One region of the Streptomyces sp. NPDC047981 genome, then DNA from elsewhere that is predicted to be linked to it. Evidence: riboswitches for the same ligand, from Rfam matches in the RefSeq annotation. Region 1 holds a riboswitch; each other region holds the start of a gene.

Region 1 (5,000 bases):
CCGCGCCGCGCACCAGCGGATCGGGGACGTAGTACTCCAGCGGGTCCTCGCGGCGCGAGGCGCGCGAGCGCAGCATGTCCAGGCAGACCCGGCCGACGACGGTGGTGAGCCAGCCGCTCAGGTTCCGTACGTCACCGATGTCGGAGCGGCTCAGCTTGAACCACGCCTCCTGGACGGCGTCCTCGGCCTCGCTCAGCGAGCCGAGCATCCGGTAGGCGACCGCCTTGAGGTGGGTGCGGTCGGCATCGAAGCGCGCGGCCAGGAGGTCCTTGTCGTCGTCCATCGGTGCGTCATCTCCCTCGTCGTAGCTCGTAGCTCGTAGCTCGTGGCTGGTGGCTCGCGTCTCGTGGCGCCGGCTCGTGGCTCGCCGGATCGTCACGTGCCCTTATGTCCATGACGGACGGCGTCCCCGTGACGTGACACGTCCGCGGCCCGGAAACGTCCCCGGCGTCCCCGGCGTCCGCAGCGTGAGATCCCTTGTCGTCCCCCGCCGAACGCCCGGATTTTCCCGGCGGAGCCGTCCCACCGCCGGGATCTGCCACTTCAGCGCCGTGATCGTCAACCGTAGATTTTCATGCATGACGACAACCGCGCAGGTCAACGCCGTACTTCGTACCCCGCCCGCCGCTCCCGAGGCCGCGGCCGCGTACTTCTCCGCCAGCCTCGCCTTCCACGCCGACGTCTCCGATGTCGCGAGCGCCGTCGCCGCCGGCGGCGACCTCGGCTTCGTGGTCCTGGACTCCCGCTCCACCGCGTCCTGGGACCAGGGCCACGTCCCCGGCGCCCTCCACCTGCCGACCGCGCTCATCGCCGAGCAGGCCGAGCAGCTGCTCGACAAGTCCGTTCCCGTGGTCACGTACTGCTGGGGCCCCGGCTGCAACGGCGCCACCCGCGCCGCGCTCGCCCTCGCCCAGCTGGGATTCCAGGTCAAGGAGATGCTCGGCGGCTTCGAGTACTGGGTCCGGGAGGGCTTCGCGTACGAGACGTGGGAGGGCCCCGCGAAGAAGGACGCGGACCCGCTCACCGCCCCGGTCGACGCCGAGGACTGTGGCTGCTGAGACCTCGGCCGGGAAACGGATTAGGGGATCCGCGCACCATGCCGTAAGGTCGTATTCACCGACGCGGGGTGGAGCAGCTCGGTAGCTCGCTGGGCTCATAACCCAGAGGTCGCAGGTTCAAATCCTGTCCCCGCTACTCAGTAGCAACGAAGGCCCGGATCCAGTCACTGGATCCGGGCCTTCGTCGTTTCCGGCCGTTTCCGACGACCGGGCGGCGCTCGTGCGGCTGCGGGGAGTGCGGAACCCGTGTCCCCCACATGGCCGAGCGGGGGTCGCCGAGCGGCGCGGCTCCCGCCACCCTGGGGAGGGCGCGGTACCGTCCGTCGCCGTGCCGTGTACGGACCGGGCAGGAGACCACAGGTGGGGCAGGGCCAGGGGCAGGGGCAGGAACGAGGGCCGGACCGGGGGCAGGGGCGGGGGAAGGGGCAGCCGCGTCCGTCGGTGAACGGGCGGGGCGCCGGGGCGCGCAACGGCTCGGCGGGCGGGCGGGCGAACGGCCTCGCCAACGGCTCGGCGAGCGGGCGGGCGAACGGCTCAGCGAACGGCCTGGCGAACGGCTCGGCCAACGGGCTCTCCTCTCGGGGCCCGCGGCGGCGGGCGGAGCGGGCGCGCCGCTTCATCCGGGCCCTGCCGCCGCTGGTGATCGTCGGCGGGATCGTCTTCGACCTGTCCACCCCCGCCTCGTACACGGCCTCCCCGATGTTCGCCGCCGCGCCGCTCATCGCCGCGCCGTTCTTCTCCATGCTCACGACGCTGCTCACCGGCATCGCCGCCGTCCTCGCCAGCATCGGGCTGCACGTCTACAACGACACCGTCAACGACATCCCCGCCCTCACCGAGACGCTGACCGTCGTCACCGTCTCCGCGCTCGCCCTGCTGATCAACCGGGTCGTACGGCGCAGTGGCGAGCGGCTCGCCTCGGCGCGGGTGATCGCGGAGACCGCGCAGAAGGCCGTGCTGCCGACGCCCGCCGAGCGGATCGGCGGGCTCCAGGTCGCGGCCCGCTACGAGGCCGCGCAGGCGGACGCGTTCATCGGCGGTGACCTCTTCGCCGTCCAGGACACGCCGTTCGGGGTCCGGCTCGTGGTGGGTGACGTGCGCGGCAAGGGGCTCGACGCGGTGGAGGCGGTCGCTGTCGTGATCGGTGCCTTCCGGGAGGCGGCCGAGCAGGAGTCCTCCCTCGAGGGCGTCGCCCAACGCCTGGAGCGGGCGCTCGCCCGCGAGGGCACCCGCCGGGACGGGCTCGACGCCTTCGAGGGGTTCACCACCGCCGTCCTCGCCGAGATCCCGCGCGGGGAAGGGCGGGTACGGGTGGTGAACCGGGGCCACCCCGAGCCGCTATTGCTCCACGCGGACGGGGGCCTGGCGCATCTGGAGCCGACCGAGCCCGCGCTGCCGCTCGGCATGGGCGAGCTGGCCGCCTGGCCCGACCGGGCCGACGAGGCCCCGTACCCGCCGGGCGCCACGCTGCTCCTCTACACCGACGGGCTCTCCGAGGCGCGCGACGCCTCGGGGGCGTTCTACGAACCGGCCGAGCGGCTCGCCGGGAGGATCTTCCCGGGCCCCGAGGAACTGCTCGACGCGCTGGTCGACGACGTGCGCCGGTACACGGGTGGGGGCTCCACCGACGACATGGCGCTGCTCGCCGTGAGCCGGCCGGGCGCGGGCCAGCCGGAGCGGCGCCGGACGATGCCCGTGGTGCCGTGACCCCTGCCGTGACCTCTGCCGTGACCCCTGCTGTGCCCTGCCGTGCCCTGCTGTGACGACTGCCGTGACCACTGCCATGACGGCCGCCGTGACCTTGCGTAGTGGAGGGGTACCGCTCCGATAACAATTGACGAACCGTCACTCACCGCGGCGCGGTAAGACTTCGTACTGAAGCGGGCTCAAATCGGGCTGTACCAGCTCAATCTCGGGAATGATCAACGGGAACAGCTTGGAATCAGCCCCCCGTGTCTATTAACGTTCGATAACGCAGCGCGGTCGTCCCAGCCGTCGCAAGAGACGGCACCGTGCGCGTGCGCCGAATCCTGAAAGGGAACCGGGGAACCACTACTTGGGGTGAATCGGGCACCTTCGCACCCGTGCGGAACCGCCCGTAGGAGACCTTCCTGCTCCGAACCCGTCAGCTAACCCGGTAGGCGAGAAGGAAGGAAAGGAGCACGCCTCCGTGGCGTCCAACAGCCCTGCCCCCGAAGGTCTTTCTGACGGGTTCCACGCGTTCGGCGCCCGTGGCGCCGCCGGGACGGACGACGACGCGGCGACGTGGGGGGAGTGGAACCCCACCGAGGACTCCCTGCGCCAGCAGTCCCGTTCGGGTGGCCGCCACCGCGTCGTGAAGCAGCGCTCCGGCTTCGCCCGCTCCTCCACCGTCCTCGGCGTCGGTGTCATCGCGGCGGTCGGCGCGGGCGGCATGGCGACCGCCAAGGAGAAGCCCCCGGTCTCGATATCGCTTCCCGACCTCAACCTGCCGGACGCCTCCGAGCTGCCCGGTGTCGGCGAGTTCATCTCGGACGACGACGCGGGTTCGGACTCCGGTACGACCAACCCGCAGCCCCTCACGGCCACCCTGGCCCTGCCGGCCGACAGCGTCGACAAGGCCGACGGTGCCAAGACCACGTCGGCCGCCGACGCGGGCGAGGCGCTGCGCGCGCGCATCCTCCAGCAGGCCGAGCAGCAGCAGGCCTCCGCCGACGCCGCCGAGAAGGCCGCGGCGGAGAAGGCGGCCGCCGAGAAGGCCGCCGCCGAGGCCGCCGCCAAGGCGGACCAGGCCGAGAAGGAAGCGGCCGCGGCCAAGAAGAAGGCCGAGGAGGAGGCGGCGGCGAAGGCCGAGGCCGAGCGCCTGGCCAAGCTCGCCGCGAGCTACTCGCTGCCCACGTCCTCGTACACGATCACCTCCACCTACGGCCAGTCCGGCTCCATGTGGTCCTCCGGCCAGCACACCGGCCTCGACTTCGCGGCGCCCACCGGCACGCCGGTCAAGGCGGTGCACGGCGGCACCATCAAGTCGGCCGGCTGGTCCGGCTCGTACGGCTACCGGATCGTCCTCGAGCTGGAGGACGGCACGGAGGTCTGGTACGCGCACCTGTCCTCGATGACGGCGAGCGTCGGCCAGACCGTGGGCACCGGCGACACGATCGGGCGCGTGGGCGCGACCGGCAACGTGACCGGCCCGCACCTGCACCTCGAGGTCCACACCGCGGGCGGCGCGGGCATCGACCCGGCGGCCTGGCTGGGCAGCAAGGGCCTCTCGGTCTAGCGACCCCCGGAGACTTCCCGACTCCGGCAGTCCTGGCGGCACCCCCCCCCGACCTCAGGGCTGCCGGAATACCCGGCCCCGGGACGGTCGTTGTACCGTCCCATGACCTCACTTCGCCCGCTGGGCACCTCAGACCTCGACGTCTTCCCCCTCGCACTGGGCGGCAACGTCTTCGGCTGGTCCGCCGACGAGGAGCAGTCCTTCGCGGTCCTCGACGCCTACACCGCCGCGGGCGGCAACTTCGTGGACACCGCCGACATGTACTCGGCCTGGGCCGAGGGCAATCAGGGCGGAGAGTCCGAGACGGTCATCGGCAAGTGGCTGGCCTCCCGCGGCAACCGCTCCGAGGTGGTCATCGCGACCAAGGTCGGCGCGCACCCCCGCTACAAGGGCCTCGCCGCGACCACGATCAAGGGCGCGGTGGAGGAGTCGCTGCGGCGGCTCGGGACCGACCACATCGACCTGTACTACTCGCACTTCGACGACCCGACCGTCCCGGTCGAGGAGATCGTCACCGCGCTCGACCAGCTGGTGCGGGACGGCAAGGTGCGCGCCGTCGCCGCCTCCAACATCTCTCCCGAGCGGCTCCAGGCCTCCCTCGACTTCGCCGAGGCCGAAGGCCTCGCCCGTTACGTCGCCCTGCAGCCGCACTACAACCTGCTGTCGCGCGACACCTACGAGGG
Region 2 (5,000 bases), on a different contig from region 1:
GACGAGCTTCGAGCGCACCAACTACTTCGAGACCATGCCCACGCACCAGCTGGAGCTCGCGCTCTGGCTGGAGGCCGACCGCATGGGCTCCCTGCTCGCCGCCCTGGACGACGAGTCCATGGAGAACCAGCGGGACGTCGTCAAGAACGAGCGCCGTCAGCGGTACGACAACGTGCCCTACGGCACGGCCTTCGAGAAGCTGACCGCCCTCGCCTACCCCGGCGGCCACCCGTACCACCACACCCCGATCGGCTCCATGGCCGACCTGGACGCGGCGACGCTGGAGGACGCGCGGACCTTCTTCCGTACGTACTACGCGCCGAACAACGCGGTCCTGTCGGTCGTCGGCGACATCGACCCGGCGCAGACGCTGGCCTGGATCGAGAAGTACTTCGGCTCCATCCCGTCCCACGACGGCAAGCTGCCCCCGCGCGACGGCACCCTGCCCGACACCATCGGGGAGCAGCTGCGCGAGGTCGTCGAGGAGGAGGTCCCGGCCCGTGCGCTGATGGCGGCCTACCGCCTCCCGCACGACGGCACGCGCGCGTGCGACGCCGCGGACCTCGCCCTCACCGTCCTCGGTGGTGGCGAGTCCTCACGGCTCCACAACCGCCTTGTGCGCCGCGACCGCACGGCCGTGGCCGCGGGCTTCGGCCTGCTGCGCCTGGCCGGCGCGCCCTCGCTGGGCTGGCTGGACGTCAAGACCTCCGGCGGCGTCGAGGTGCCCGAGATCGAGGCGGCCGTCGACGAGGAGCTGGCCCGCTTCGCCGCCGAGGGCCCGACGCCCGAGGAGATGGAGCGCGCCCAGGCCCAGTTGGAGCGCGAGTGGCTGGACCGGCTCGGCACGGTCGCGGGCCGCGCCGACGAACTGTGCCGCTTCGCGGTCCTGTTCGGCGACCCGCAGCTCGCCCTGACGGCCGTCAACCGGGTCCTGGACGTCACCGCCGAGGAGGTGCGGGAGGTCGCCGCCGCCCGACTGCGCCCGGACAACCGCGCGGTGCTGGTCTACGAACCCGTCGGCGACGACCAGAGCGACGACGAGCAGAGCGACAGCGACGAGGAAGAGGGAGCGGACCAGTGACCGACGCTGCCGCGTCTTTGACGAGCATGACGTTCCATCCGCAGCCCCAGCCGGGCGCGGCCAAGCCCTGGGCCTTCCCCGCCCCCGACCGCGGCGCGCTGGACAACGGCATGACCGTCCTGCGCTGCCACCGCCCCGGCCAGCAGGTCGTGGCCGTCGAGATCTTCTTCGACGCCCCGCTGGAGGCCGAGCCCGCGGGTCTCGACGGCGTCGCCACGATCATGGCCCGTGCCCTCTCCGAGGGCACCGACCAGCACACCGCCGAGGAGTTCGCCGCCGAGCTGGAGCGCTGCGGTGCCACGCTCGACGCGCACGCGGACCACCCGGGCGTACGGGTCTCCCTGGAGGTTCCCGTCTCCCGGCTCCCCAAGGCGCTCGGGCTGCTCTCCGAGGCCCTGATCGCGCCGGCGTTCCTCGAGACCGAGGTCGAGCGCCTGGTGCGCAACAGGCTCGACGAGATCCCGCACGAGACGGCCAACCCGGCCCGCCGGGCGGCCAAGCAGCTCTCCAAGGAGCTCTTCCCGGCCGAGTCCCGCATGTCCCGGCCGCGCCAGGGCACCGAGGAGACGGTGACGGCCATCGACGCCGCCGCCGTCCGTGCCTTCTTCCAGAAGCACCTGCGGCCCTCCACGGCCACCGCCGTGGTCGTCGGCGACCTGACCGACGTGGACCTGGACAAGGTCCTCGCCGAGTCGCTCGGCGCCTGGACGGGGGACAGCGCGGAGCCCCGGCCCATGCCGCCGATCACGGCCGACGACACCGGCCGTGTGGTCATCGTCGACCGGCCGGGCGCCGTCCAGACGCAGCTCCTGATCGGCCGCGTCGGCGCCGACCGGCACGACCGCGTCTGGCCGGCCCAGGTCCTCGGCACGTACTGCCTCGGCGGCACGCTCACCTCCCGCCTGGACCGCGTCCTGCGCGAGGAGAAGGGCTACACCTACGGCGTCCGCGCCTTCGGTCAGGTCCTGCGCTCCGACGGCGCGGGCCACGGCGCCTCGATGCTCGCCATCAGCGGCTCCGTGGACACCCCCAACACCGTCCCGGCACTTGACGACCTGTGGAAGGTGCTGCGCACCCTCGCCGCCGAGGGTCTGACGGACGCCGAGCGCGACGTGGCCGTGCAGAACCTGGTGGGCGTGGCACCGCTCAAGTACGAGACCGCGGCCTCCGTCGCGGCGACCCTCGCCGACCAGGTCGAGCAGCACCTCCCGGACGACTTCCAGGCGCAGTTGTACGCGCGCCTGGCCGAGACCGGCACGGTCGAGGCGACGGCCGCCGTCGTCAACGCCTTCCCGGTGGACCGGCTCGTCACCGTCCTGGTGGGCGACGCGGCCGAGATCGAGGAGCCCGTACGGGCCCTCGGCATCGGTGAAGTCACCGTCGTCACCGGCTGATCGAGCGGCGGTGCGCCGCTGTCGACGCCCCGCCTCGGCAGCTCCGCGCCGCCGTCGGAACGGAGCGACCGGAGGGCCCCGACGTCACGTTACGTCGGGGTCCTCCGCTATGTCCGTATTGGTGGGGAGGGTGTTCGTATGTCCTGTGGCATGTCTTACAAACTGGCGTGTCTGTTTGGTGATTGAAAGACGGTCCGCATAGCGTCGGTCCGGCTGTTCGCCAGTTGCACCCGCCGCGCCCGCGGCATCGGACAGTCATCGCCGAGTCCCCGTCAGGCGCGAGCCTGGGGAGCCGGGGACCCACACGAAGTCCCTGGGGTGAATCGGACGCCTTCGCATCCGTGCGGAGGGGCCCGTAGGAGACCTTCCTGCTCCGAACCCGTCAGCTAACCCGGTAGGCGAGAAGGAAGGAAAGGATCAGCCACTTCATGGCGTTCACCCGTGCCACCGGGAAGCATCGTGGTCCGAGCCGACTGGCGCGCCGCCGCGCGGGCGTCGCCGGAGTCGCGACCCTCGCGACCGCCGGTGTCATCGGCACCCTGGCCTCCCCGGCGTTCGCCGCCGACACGGAAGCCCCCTCCCTTGAGGACACCGGCCTGACCCAGGTCGTCGCCGCCGACAACGCCCTCGCCGACAAGATCGACGCCCAGGCCGCCGCGCAGGAGCGCGAGGCAGCCGAGGCCGAGGCCAAGCGCGTCGCCGAGGCCCGCGCCAAGGCGGAGGCCAAGCGCAAGGCCGAGGCCCGCGCCAAGGAGATCCGCGAGGCCAAGGAGCGCGCCGCCCGCGAGGCCGAGCGCAAGCGCCTGAACTCCTTCCAGCTCCCCGTGGCCGGTTCGTACGTCTCGACCGGCTACAAGACCGGTGGCTCCCTCTGGTCCTCCGGCAGCCACTCCGGCGTCGACTTCCACGCCGCGTACGGCACCAAGGTCGTCTCCGTCGGCTCCGGCACCGTCGTCGAGGCCGGCTGGGGCGGCGCGTACGGCAACAACATCGTGATCCGGATGAACGACGGCACGTACACCCAGTACGGGCACCTCTCGGCCATCAGCGTCTCCGTCGGCCAGTCCGTCACCCCGGGCCAGCAGATAGGCATCTCGGGCTCGACCGGCAACTCGACCGGTCCGCACCTCCACTTCGAGGCCCGCACCACCGCCGAGTACGGCTCGGACATCAACCCGGTCGCGTACCTCCGCGCCCGCGGCGTGAACGTCTGACCGGACGTTCCCCCGACCCGCACCGCACGTCAGAAAAGCCCCGGCTCGTACTGAGCCGGGGCTTTTCGCTGACCAAAAGATATCCATGATTCCCGAGGAGCCGTCGGAAATACCGCCCTGCTGCAATAGAGTCGCCGGACAACCGGTTTCGCGCGTATTAAGGCGGAGGTCGATCATGCGCATTCCCGCGCACTCGGTGTGCACGGCGATCCGGGACGACATCGTCACCGGCGTCTTCGAGCGCGGCAGCCGGCTGACCGAGGAGCAGCTGGCCCGTCGGTACGGAGTCTCCCGCGTCCCGGTCCGCGAGGCGCTGCGCACCCTGGAGTCCGAGGGCTTCGTGATCACCCGCCGACACGCGGGCGCCCAGGTGGCCGAGCCCACCGAGCAGGAGGCGGCCGACCTCCTGGACATGCGCTCGCTCCTCGAACCGCTCGGCGCGGCCCGGGCCGCGCAGCGCCGCACCGAGGCCCACCTCAAGGTGCTGCGGGGCCTGGTCAGACTGGGGCAGGAGCGGGCCAGGCGAGGCCAGGGGGACGACCTGCGCTCACTCGGCGGCTGGTTCCACGAGACCCTGGCCCAGGCCTCGGGCAGCCCCGCGCTCACCGCCCTGCTCACCCAGCTGCGCCACAAGATCGCCTGGATGTATGCCGTCGAGGCCCCCGCCCAGCCGGTCGAGGCCTGGGCGGAGCACGGCGCGATCGTGGACGCGGTGGCGCGCGGAGATGCCGAACGGGCCCGGGCGCTGACCGCGCTGCACGCCGAGCGCTCCCTGCTGCTGCACCGGCTGAAGCGCCCGGACCGGCCCCCGCGCGGGCGTGTGAGGACTTCGCAACATGTCGTCAACACCGCGAGCGGTCGGAATTAACGAACGGGCCGTATACAAAGAGAGGGGAATTCGAGGGGCTTTTTCGTGCTGCCCGGAGACGGCGGAATTCGGCGCGGATTTTGATGGCGTTCGCCCGCCGCTCCGGAGAAAAGGGAATGAAAGAAGCCGCACCCGCCGGCGTCGCGGCGTGTGCGGCTTCCCGTGAATGCGGCCGGACCCTCGGTCCGGCCGGGCATCCGTCAGACGGTCTCGGGGAGCTCCTCGAGCCCCTCGGCAACCAGCTTCGCCAGACGGTCGAGCGCGGCCTCGGCGCCGTCGGCGTCCGAAGCGAGCACGATCTCCTCGCCGCCCTGCGCGCCCAGACCGAGCACCGCGAGCATCGACGCGGCGTTCACCGGGTTGCCATCGGCCTTGGCGATCGTCACGGGGACGCCGGAGGCCGTGGCGGCACGGACGAAGATGGAGGCGGGGCGGGCGTGCAG
Region 3 (5,000 bases), on a different contig from region 1:
GTGCCCTACCAGCCGGAGCTCGCGATGGGAGCCATCGGCGAGGGGGACGTACGGGTCCTCAACGACCACGTCCTGGCCGACAGCCGGGTCTCGGCCGGAGACCTCGCCGGCGTGGAGGCGCGCGAGCGCGTCGTGCTCGGGCAGCGCTCCCGCCGCTACCGGGGCGCCCGGCCGGCGGCCCGGCTCGACGGCAGGACCGTGGTGGTCGTCGACGACGGCCTCGCGACGGGCGCCACGGCGGTCGCCGCCTGCCGGGTCGTGCGGGCGCAGGGGGCCGCGCGGATCGTCCTCGCGGTGCCGGTCGCGCCGGCCGACTGGCGGGAGCGGATCGGCCGGGAGGCGGACGAGACCGTCAGCGTCCACGAACCGGCCTTCTTCTACGCGATCGGCCAGTTCTACCAGGACTTCTCGCAGACCCCCGACGAGGAGGTCATCGCCTGCCTGGAGCGCCACCACGCCCGGCAGGACCAGGACGACGGCGACCCGGAGGTGCGCATCCCGGTCGCGGGCGTGGAGGTCGCGGGCCACCTCGTGGTGCCCGCCGGGGCTCCGGGGATCGTGGTCTTCGCCCACGGGAGCGGCAGCAGTCGCCACAGCCCCCGCAACCGGGCCGTCGCGGAGTCCCTGAACAGGGCCGGGCTCGGCACGCTCCTCTTCGACCTCCTGACGGAGGACGAGGCGGCCGACCGGGCCAACGTCTTCGACACCGAACTCCTCGCCGGCCGGCTGGCCCGGGCCACCCGCTGGCTCGCGGGCCGCCCCGGCCTCGACGGGCTGCGGACAGGCTGGTTCGGTGCCAGCACCGGCGCGGCGGCCGCCCTGTGGGCAGCCGCCGACCCGCTGAGCGAGGTCGCCGCCGTGGTCTCCCGGGGCGGCCGCCCGGACCTCGCGGGGCCGCGCCTCGCCCAGGTACGCGCCCCCACCCTGCTGATCGTGGGCGGCAACGACCCGCTCGTCCAGGAGCTGAACGAAGCGGCGAGATCCCGTCTGACCTGCGAGAACCGCCTCGTCGTGGTCCCCGGTGCCGGGCACCTCTTCGAGGAGCCCGGCACCCTGGAACAGGTCGGCGAACTCGCCGCGAGCTGGTTCACCGACCACTTCTAGCGGGGTCGGTGCGCCGTCCCGCGGCCGGTGGGGCTAGTACGGGCCGTTGACGTTGTCGATGGAGCCGTACCGGTCCGCCGCGTAGTTGCAGGCGGCGGTGATGTTGGCGACCGGGTCGTAGAGGTCCATCGAGGTGCCCGGCACGTGGTAGGCGAGGAACGTCGGCTCGATCACCTGGAGCAGGCCCTTGGACGGGGTGCCCTTGGCGGCGTTGGAGTCCCAGTTGTTGATGGCCATCGGGTTGCCGGAGGACTCGCGCATGATGTTGCGCTGGATCCCCTCGTACGTACCGGGGATGCCGTACTTCTGCATGATGTCCAGCGACTCGCGGATCCAGCCGTCGAGGTCGTTGGTGTAGCTCTTCGCGGCCACCGGGGCAGCCTGGGTCGCCTTCGCGGGCGCGGCCTTCGCGGGAGCCGACGCTGCCGGGGCGGTGCGCTGCTGGGAGCGGTCGGCGCGGTCCGTGCTCGTCGTACGCGCCTGCGACGTCGGCTTCGACTTCTTCGGGGCGGCGGCCTTTCCGCGCAGCGTGAGTTCGAGGCCGGGGTGGATGAGTGACGGGTTGTCACCCACGGCCGCGCGATTCGCGCGGTAGAGGGCCTGCCAGCCGCCCTGTACACGCTGCTCGTGCGCGATCACCGAAAGAGAATCTCCGCGGGTGACGGTATAGGTCTTCGCGGCGGAATTCTGCGCGGCCGGAAGGGATTCCGCGATCTTCGCCGGGGCGCTGAGAACGGTCTTCCCTGCGGGGGCGATCGCGGGCGCCGACGCGGGCGCGGCGTGCGCGGTGGCCGTGCCGACGAGGGGCAGGGCCAGGGCGGCACCGCCCGTGCTCGCGAGGGCGAGGCCGCGGGTCAGGGGCCTTCTCTTGGGGCGCCGGTGCTTACCGTGTGCGGGCATGTTGCAGTCCTCTCCGGCGCCTGCGGGGTGAGCTGTCGGGTTCGGGCTGGAGATGCCCGGCCGCGCGTGCGCGACTTCACCCCGAGCCGTGCCGGAAAATCCGGACCGGCGAAATGGTGGGTCCCCCGCTCCTGCCTTCGGGTGAATGAGCGGTCGTGTGCGGACGGTGGCAGGATTCGGCGATCCGTCCGGGTCGAGGTGACCGTAGGCGAGAAATGTCGGCCGAAACAAGACGCCGAATGAACGGGTTATTTCCGGAGGAGTTCGGGGCTTTGTCCGCCGCGCCGAACTTCCTTGCCGGGCAAGGGGAGGGGGCCCGCCGGAAGATCGCCTCGGCGCCGGGGGTGATTCGCCTCACGCGCCCCGCCATAACGGACATGCGGGGAAATTCAGCCTAGTTGAGAAATGGGGCACAAGGGATATGGAATCCCTTGCGCCCTATTTGGGTATTTCGTCGGGCGTGCGGAGGGGGGTGGCCTGCGGGGATCAGCCGGTGATGCTCGGCGCCCCCGTCTCGATGTGGCCGGTGTAGCGGCGCGACCAGGTGCCGTCGATGTCGGCCAGGATCGTGAAGTCGTACCAGCCGTCCTGGTACGCCACGGCGTTGAACCAGTCCTCGCGGGAGGAGTTCGCCGCCACCGTGTACGTCCACGGGCCGTCCGTGCGGTAGGCGTTCGAGCGGATGGTGAAGGTCACCGGTCCGGCCGAGGTGTTGGTCAGCTTGAACCAGATGGCCGTCCTGCCGGTGCCCGACTCGGTCGCGAACCGCGCCGCCACCTCGATCGCCTTCCCGGCCTTGGAGGCGTCGCCGATGAAGCGCCGCAGGAAGCGGTTGGGGCCCATCATCGAGATGTCGTACTTGCCCGAGCCCGATCCGAGGCCGATGTTGAAGTAGTCCGTGGACGTGGCGCCCGGCTCGACCGTGTACTGCCAGGCCGCCGTGTCCCGGTGCTGGTGCGGGTGGATCGTGAAGTGGGCGGGGCGCTTGGCCTGGGTGCCCTGGTTCGTCATCGAGAACCAGGCGAGGATCTTGCCCGCCGCCCCGAACTCGAAGCGGTCGAGGTTTCCGTTGACCTGGTACGGCAGGGCACGCGCCGGACGGGTACCCGACTCCTGCGCGGGCAGGGCGTTGTCCTGCGGTACCGGGTTGGGCAGCGGGGCGCAGGTGTCCTGGCCGATGACCTTGGCCGTGGACGGCAGGCCCGAGGGGACGCCGTACACCGGGCGCGCGAAGTCGAAGACGCCCGTCAGGTCGCCGACCACCTTCCGCCGCCAGGCGCTGATGTTCGGGCAGCCGGCCGGAGTGCCGAGGGCGGCCGTCCAGACCTCCATGAAGCGCAGCACGGAGGTGTGGTCGAAGACCTCGGAGCTGACCCAGCCGCCGCGCGTCCAGGGCGACATCACGAGCATCGGGACCCGGAATCCGAGACCGATCGGCACACCGTCGATGAACTCGCCGGGGGTGCCGGGCGGGGCGACCGGCGGCGGCACGTGGTCGAAGAAGCCGTCGTTCTCGTCGTAGTTGAGGAACAGCACCGTCGAGTCGAAGACCTCGGGGTTCGCGGCCAGCGCGCGGTAGACCAGGTCGACGAAGTGCGCGCCGTCGCCGGGCGGGGCGTACGGGTGCTCGGAGAACGCCTCGCTCGCCACCACCCAGGAGACCTGCGGCAGCGTGCCGGCGACGACGTCGGCGCGGATCGCGGCCGCGATGTCGTCCGGGGTGGACCCGGTGACCTTCGGCACCGACCCCATGCCGCGGTCGTGGAGCGGGTCGCCCGGGCGGGCGTCGGCGAACTTCTTGAAGTACGCGAGGCCGTTGTCGCCGTAGTTGTCCTGGGCGTTCTGGTAGACCTTCCAGCTCACCCCGGCGCGCTGGAGCGCCTCGGCGTACGTCTCCCAGGTCAGCCCGGACTCCTCGCCGCCGTCCTTGCTGGAGGCGTCGATCTTCCCGCTCCACAGGAAGGTGCGGTTGGGGCCCGTGGCGCTGAGCGCCGAGCAGAAGTAGGCGTCGCAGATCGTGTAGTTGTCGGCGAGCGCGTAGTGGAACGGTATGTCGCCGCGGTCCAGGTAGCCGAGGGTGCGGGTGTTGCCGACGCCGGTGACCCAGTTGTCCATCCGGCCCTTGTTCCACGCCGCGTGCTGCGAGGTCCAGCTGTGCGGGAGGTCGCCGTTGCACTGGGCGAGGGTCTCGCCGTCGACACCGCCGGCCGGCGGGGTGGAGCTCAGCTTCCACGGGTACTGGCGGCCGCCCCAGTTGGGCTGGTTGAACGTGCCCCAGCCGCCCGGGATGTTGCCCGCGGCCCGGTCGCCGAAGCCGCGCACGCCGCGCAGCCGGCCGAAGTAGTGGTCGAAGCTGCGGTTCTCCTGCATGAGCACCACGACGTGCTTGACGTCCGTGATGGTCCCGGTCGCGCCCGCTGCGGCGGCCGACGCCGTGCCCGCGGGCAGCGCCGCGCCCGCCGCGAGCCCTGCCCCGATCCCGACGAATCCCCTGCGGCTGATGGGAGTCAATGCCCCGCCTCTCGTGTCACCGCATGCCCCACTGGCACACGGTGGACAGGATGGGGGAGCCGAGGCTAAAGGTATACATCCGCGCGGTAAGTCTTTGGTGAACTTCCGAAGGGCAGCAGGTAGTTGCACTTGATTGGTTCGTACACGAACCAATGCCGTCAGTTTGCGGTTGCTCCTGTGGGGTCCCGCCGCACCATCAACAGCGCGGCGTCGTCCTCCGCGTGCGGGCCGGCGGTGAGGGAGTCGAGGAGGTGGTCGGCCAGCTCCTCCAGATCGTCGGGCCCGCCCGAGAAGGCGGCGGCCAGCCGGGACAGGCCGATGTCGAAGTCCTCGCCCGGCTTCTCGACGAGCCCGTCGGAGTAGAGCAGCAGCGTCTCGCCCGGTGCGAGGACGGTCGTCGTGTACGGATACGGGGCCGTGCCCCACTCGGCGGGCAGGCCCAGCGGCGGGCCGCCGGCGAGCCGCACGCGCTCGACGGACCCGTC

What was found. Region 1 has a riboswitch for cyclic di-AMP ahead of AB0E14_RS34320 (M23 family metallopeptidase). Riboswitches for the same ligand answer to the same signal wherever they lie in the genome.
Positions count from the first base shown of each region.
Region 2: another riboswitch for cyclic di-AMP. It lies ahead of AB0E14_RS24830 (M23 family metallopeptidase); the one in region 1 lies ahead of AB0E14_RS34320 (M23 family metallopeptidase).
Region 3: another riboswitch for cyclic di-AMP. It lies ahead of AB0E14_RS30665 (LysM peptidoglycan-binding domain-containing protein); the one in region 1 lies ahead of AB0E14_RS34320 (M23 family metallopeptidase).

Region 1 covers NZ_JBEZNQ010000093.1:8,647-13,646, reverse strand. Annotated here, with positions in the region: gene sigJ (RNA polymerase sigma factor SigJ) at 1-283, opposite strand, end outside; gene AB0E14_RS34335 (rhodanese-like domain-containing protein) at 579-1,058, shown strand; tRNA gene AB0E14_RS34330 (tRNA-Met) at 1,121-1,194, shown strand; gene AB0E14_RS34325 (PP2C family protein-serine/threonine phosphatase) at 1,677-2,765, shown strand; cyclic di-AMP (ydaO/yuaA leader) riboswitch at 3,070-3,217, shown strand; gene AB0E14_RS34320 (M23 family metallopeptidase) at 3,229-4,317, shown strand; gene AB0E14_RS34315 (aldo/keto reductase) at 4,420-5,000, shown strand, end outside.
Region 2 covers NZ_JBEZNQ010000045.1:1,855-6,854, reverse strand. Annotated here, with positions in the region: gene AB0E14_RS24840 (pitrilysin family protein) at 1-1,081, shown strand, start outside; gene AB0E14_RS24835 (pitrilysin family protein) at 1,108-2,475, shown strand; cyclic di-AMP (ydaO/yuaA leader) riboswitch at 2,725-2,891, shown strand; gene AB0E14_RS24830 (M23 family metallopeptidase) at 2,904-3,689, shown strand; gene AB0E14_RS24825 (GntR family transcriptional regulator) at 3,865-4,557, shown strand; gene AB0E14_RS24820 (HPr family phosphocarrier protein) at 4,758-5,000, opposite strand, start outside.
Region 3 covers NZ_JBEZNQ010000069.1:20,798-25,797, forward strand. Annotated here, with positions in the region: gene AB0E14_RS30660 (phosphoribosyltransferase family protein) at 1-1,104, shown strand, start outside; gene AB0E14_RS30665 (LysM peptidoglycan-binding domain-containing protein) at 1,138-2,004, opposite strand; cyclic di-AMP (ydaO/yuaA leader) riboswitch at 2,009-2,166, opposite strand; gene AB0E14_RS30670 (phosphocholine-specific phospholipase C) at 2,491-4,515, opposite strand; gene AB0E14_RS30675 (SpoIIE family protein phosphatase) at 4,674-5,000, opposite strand, start outside.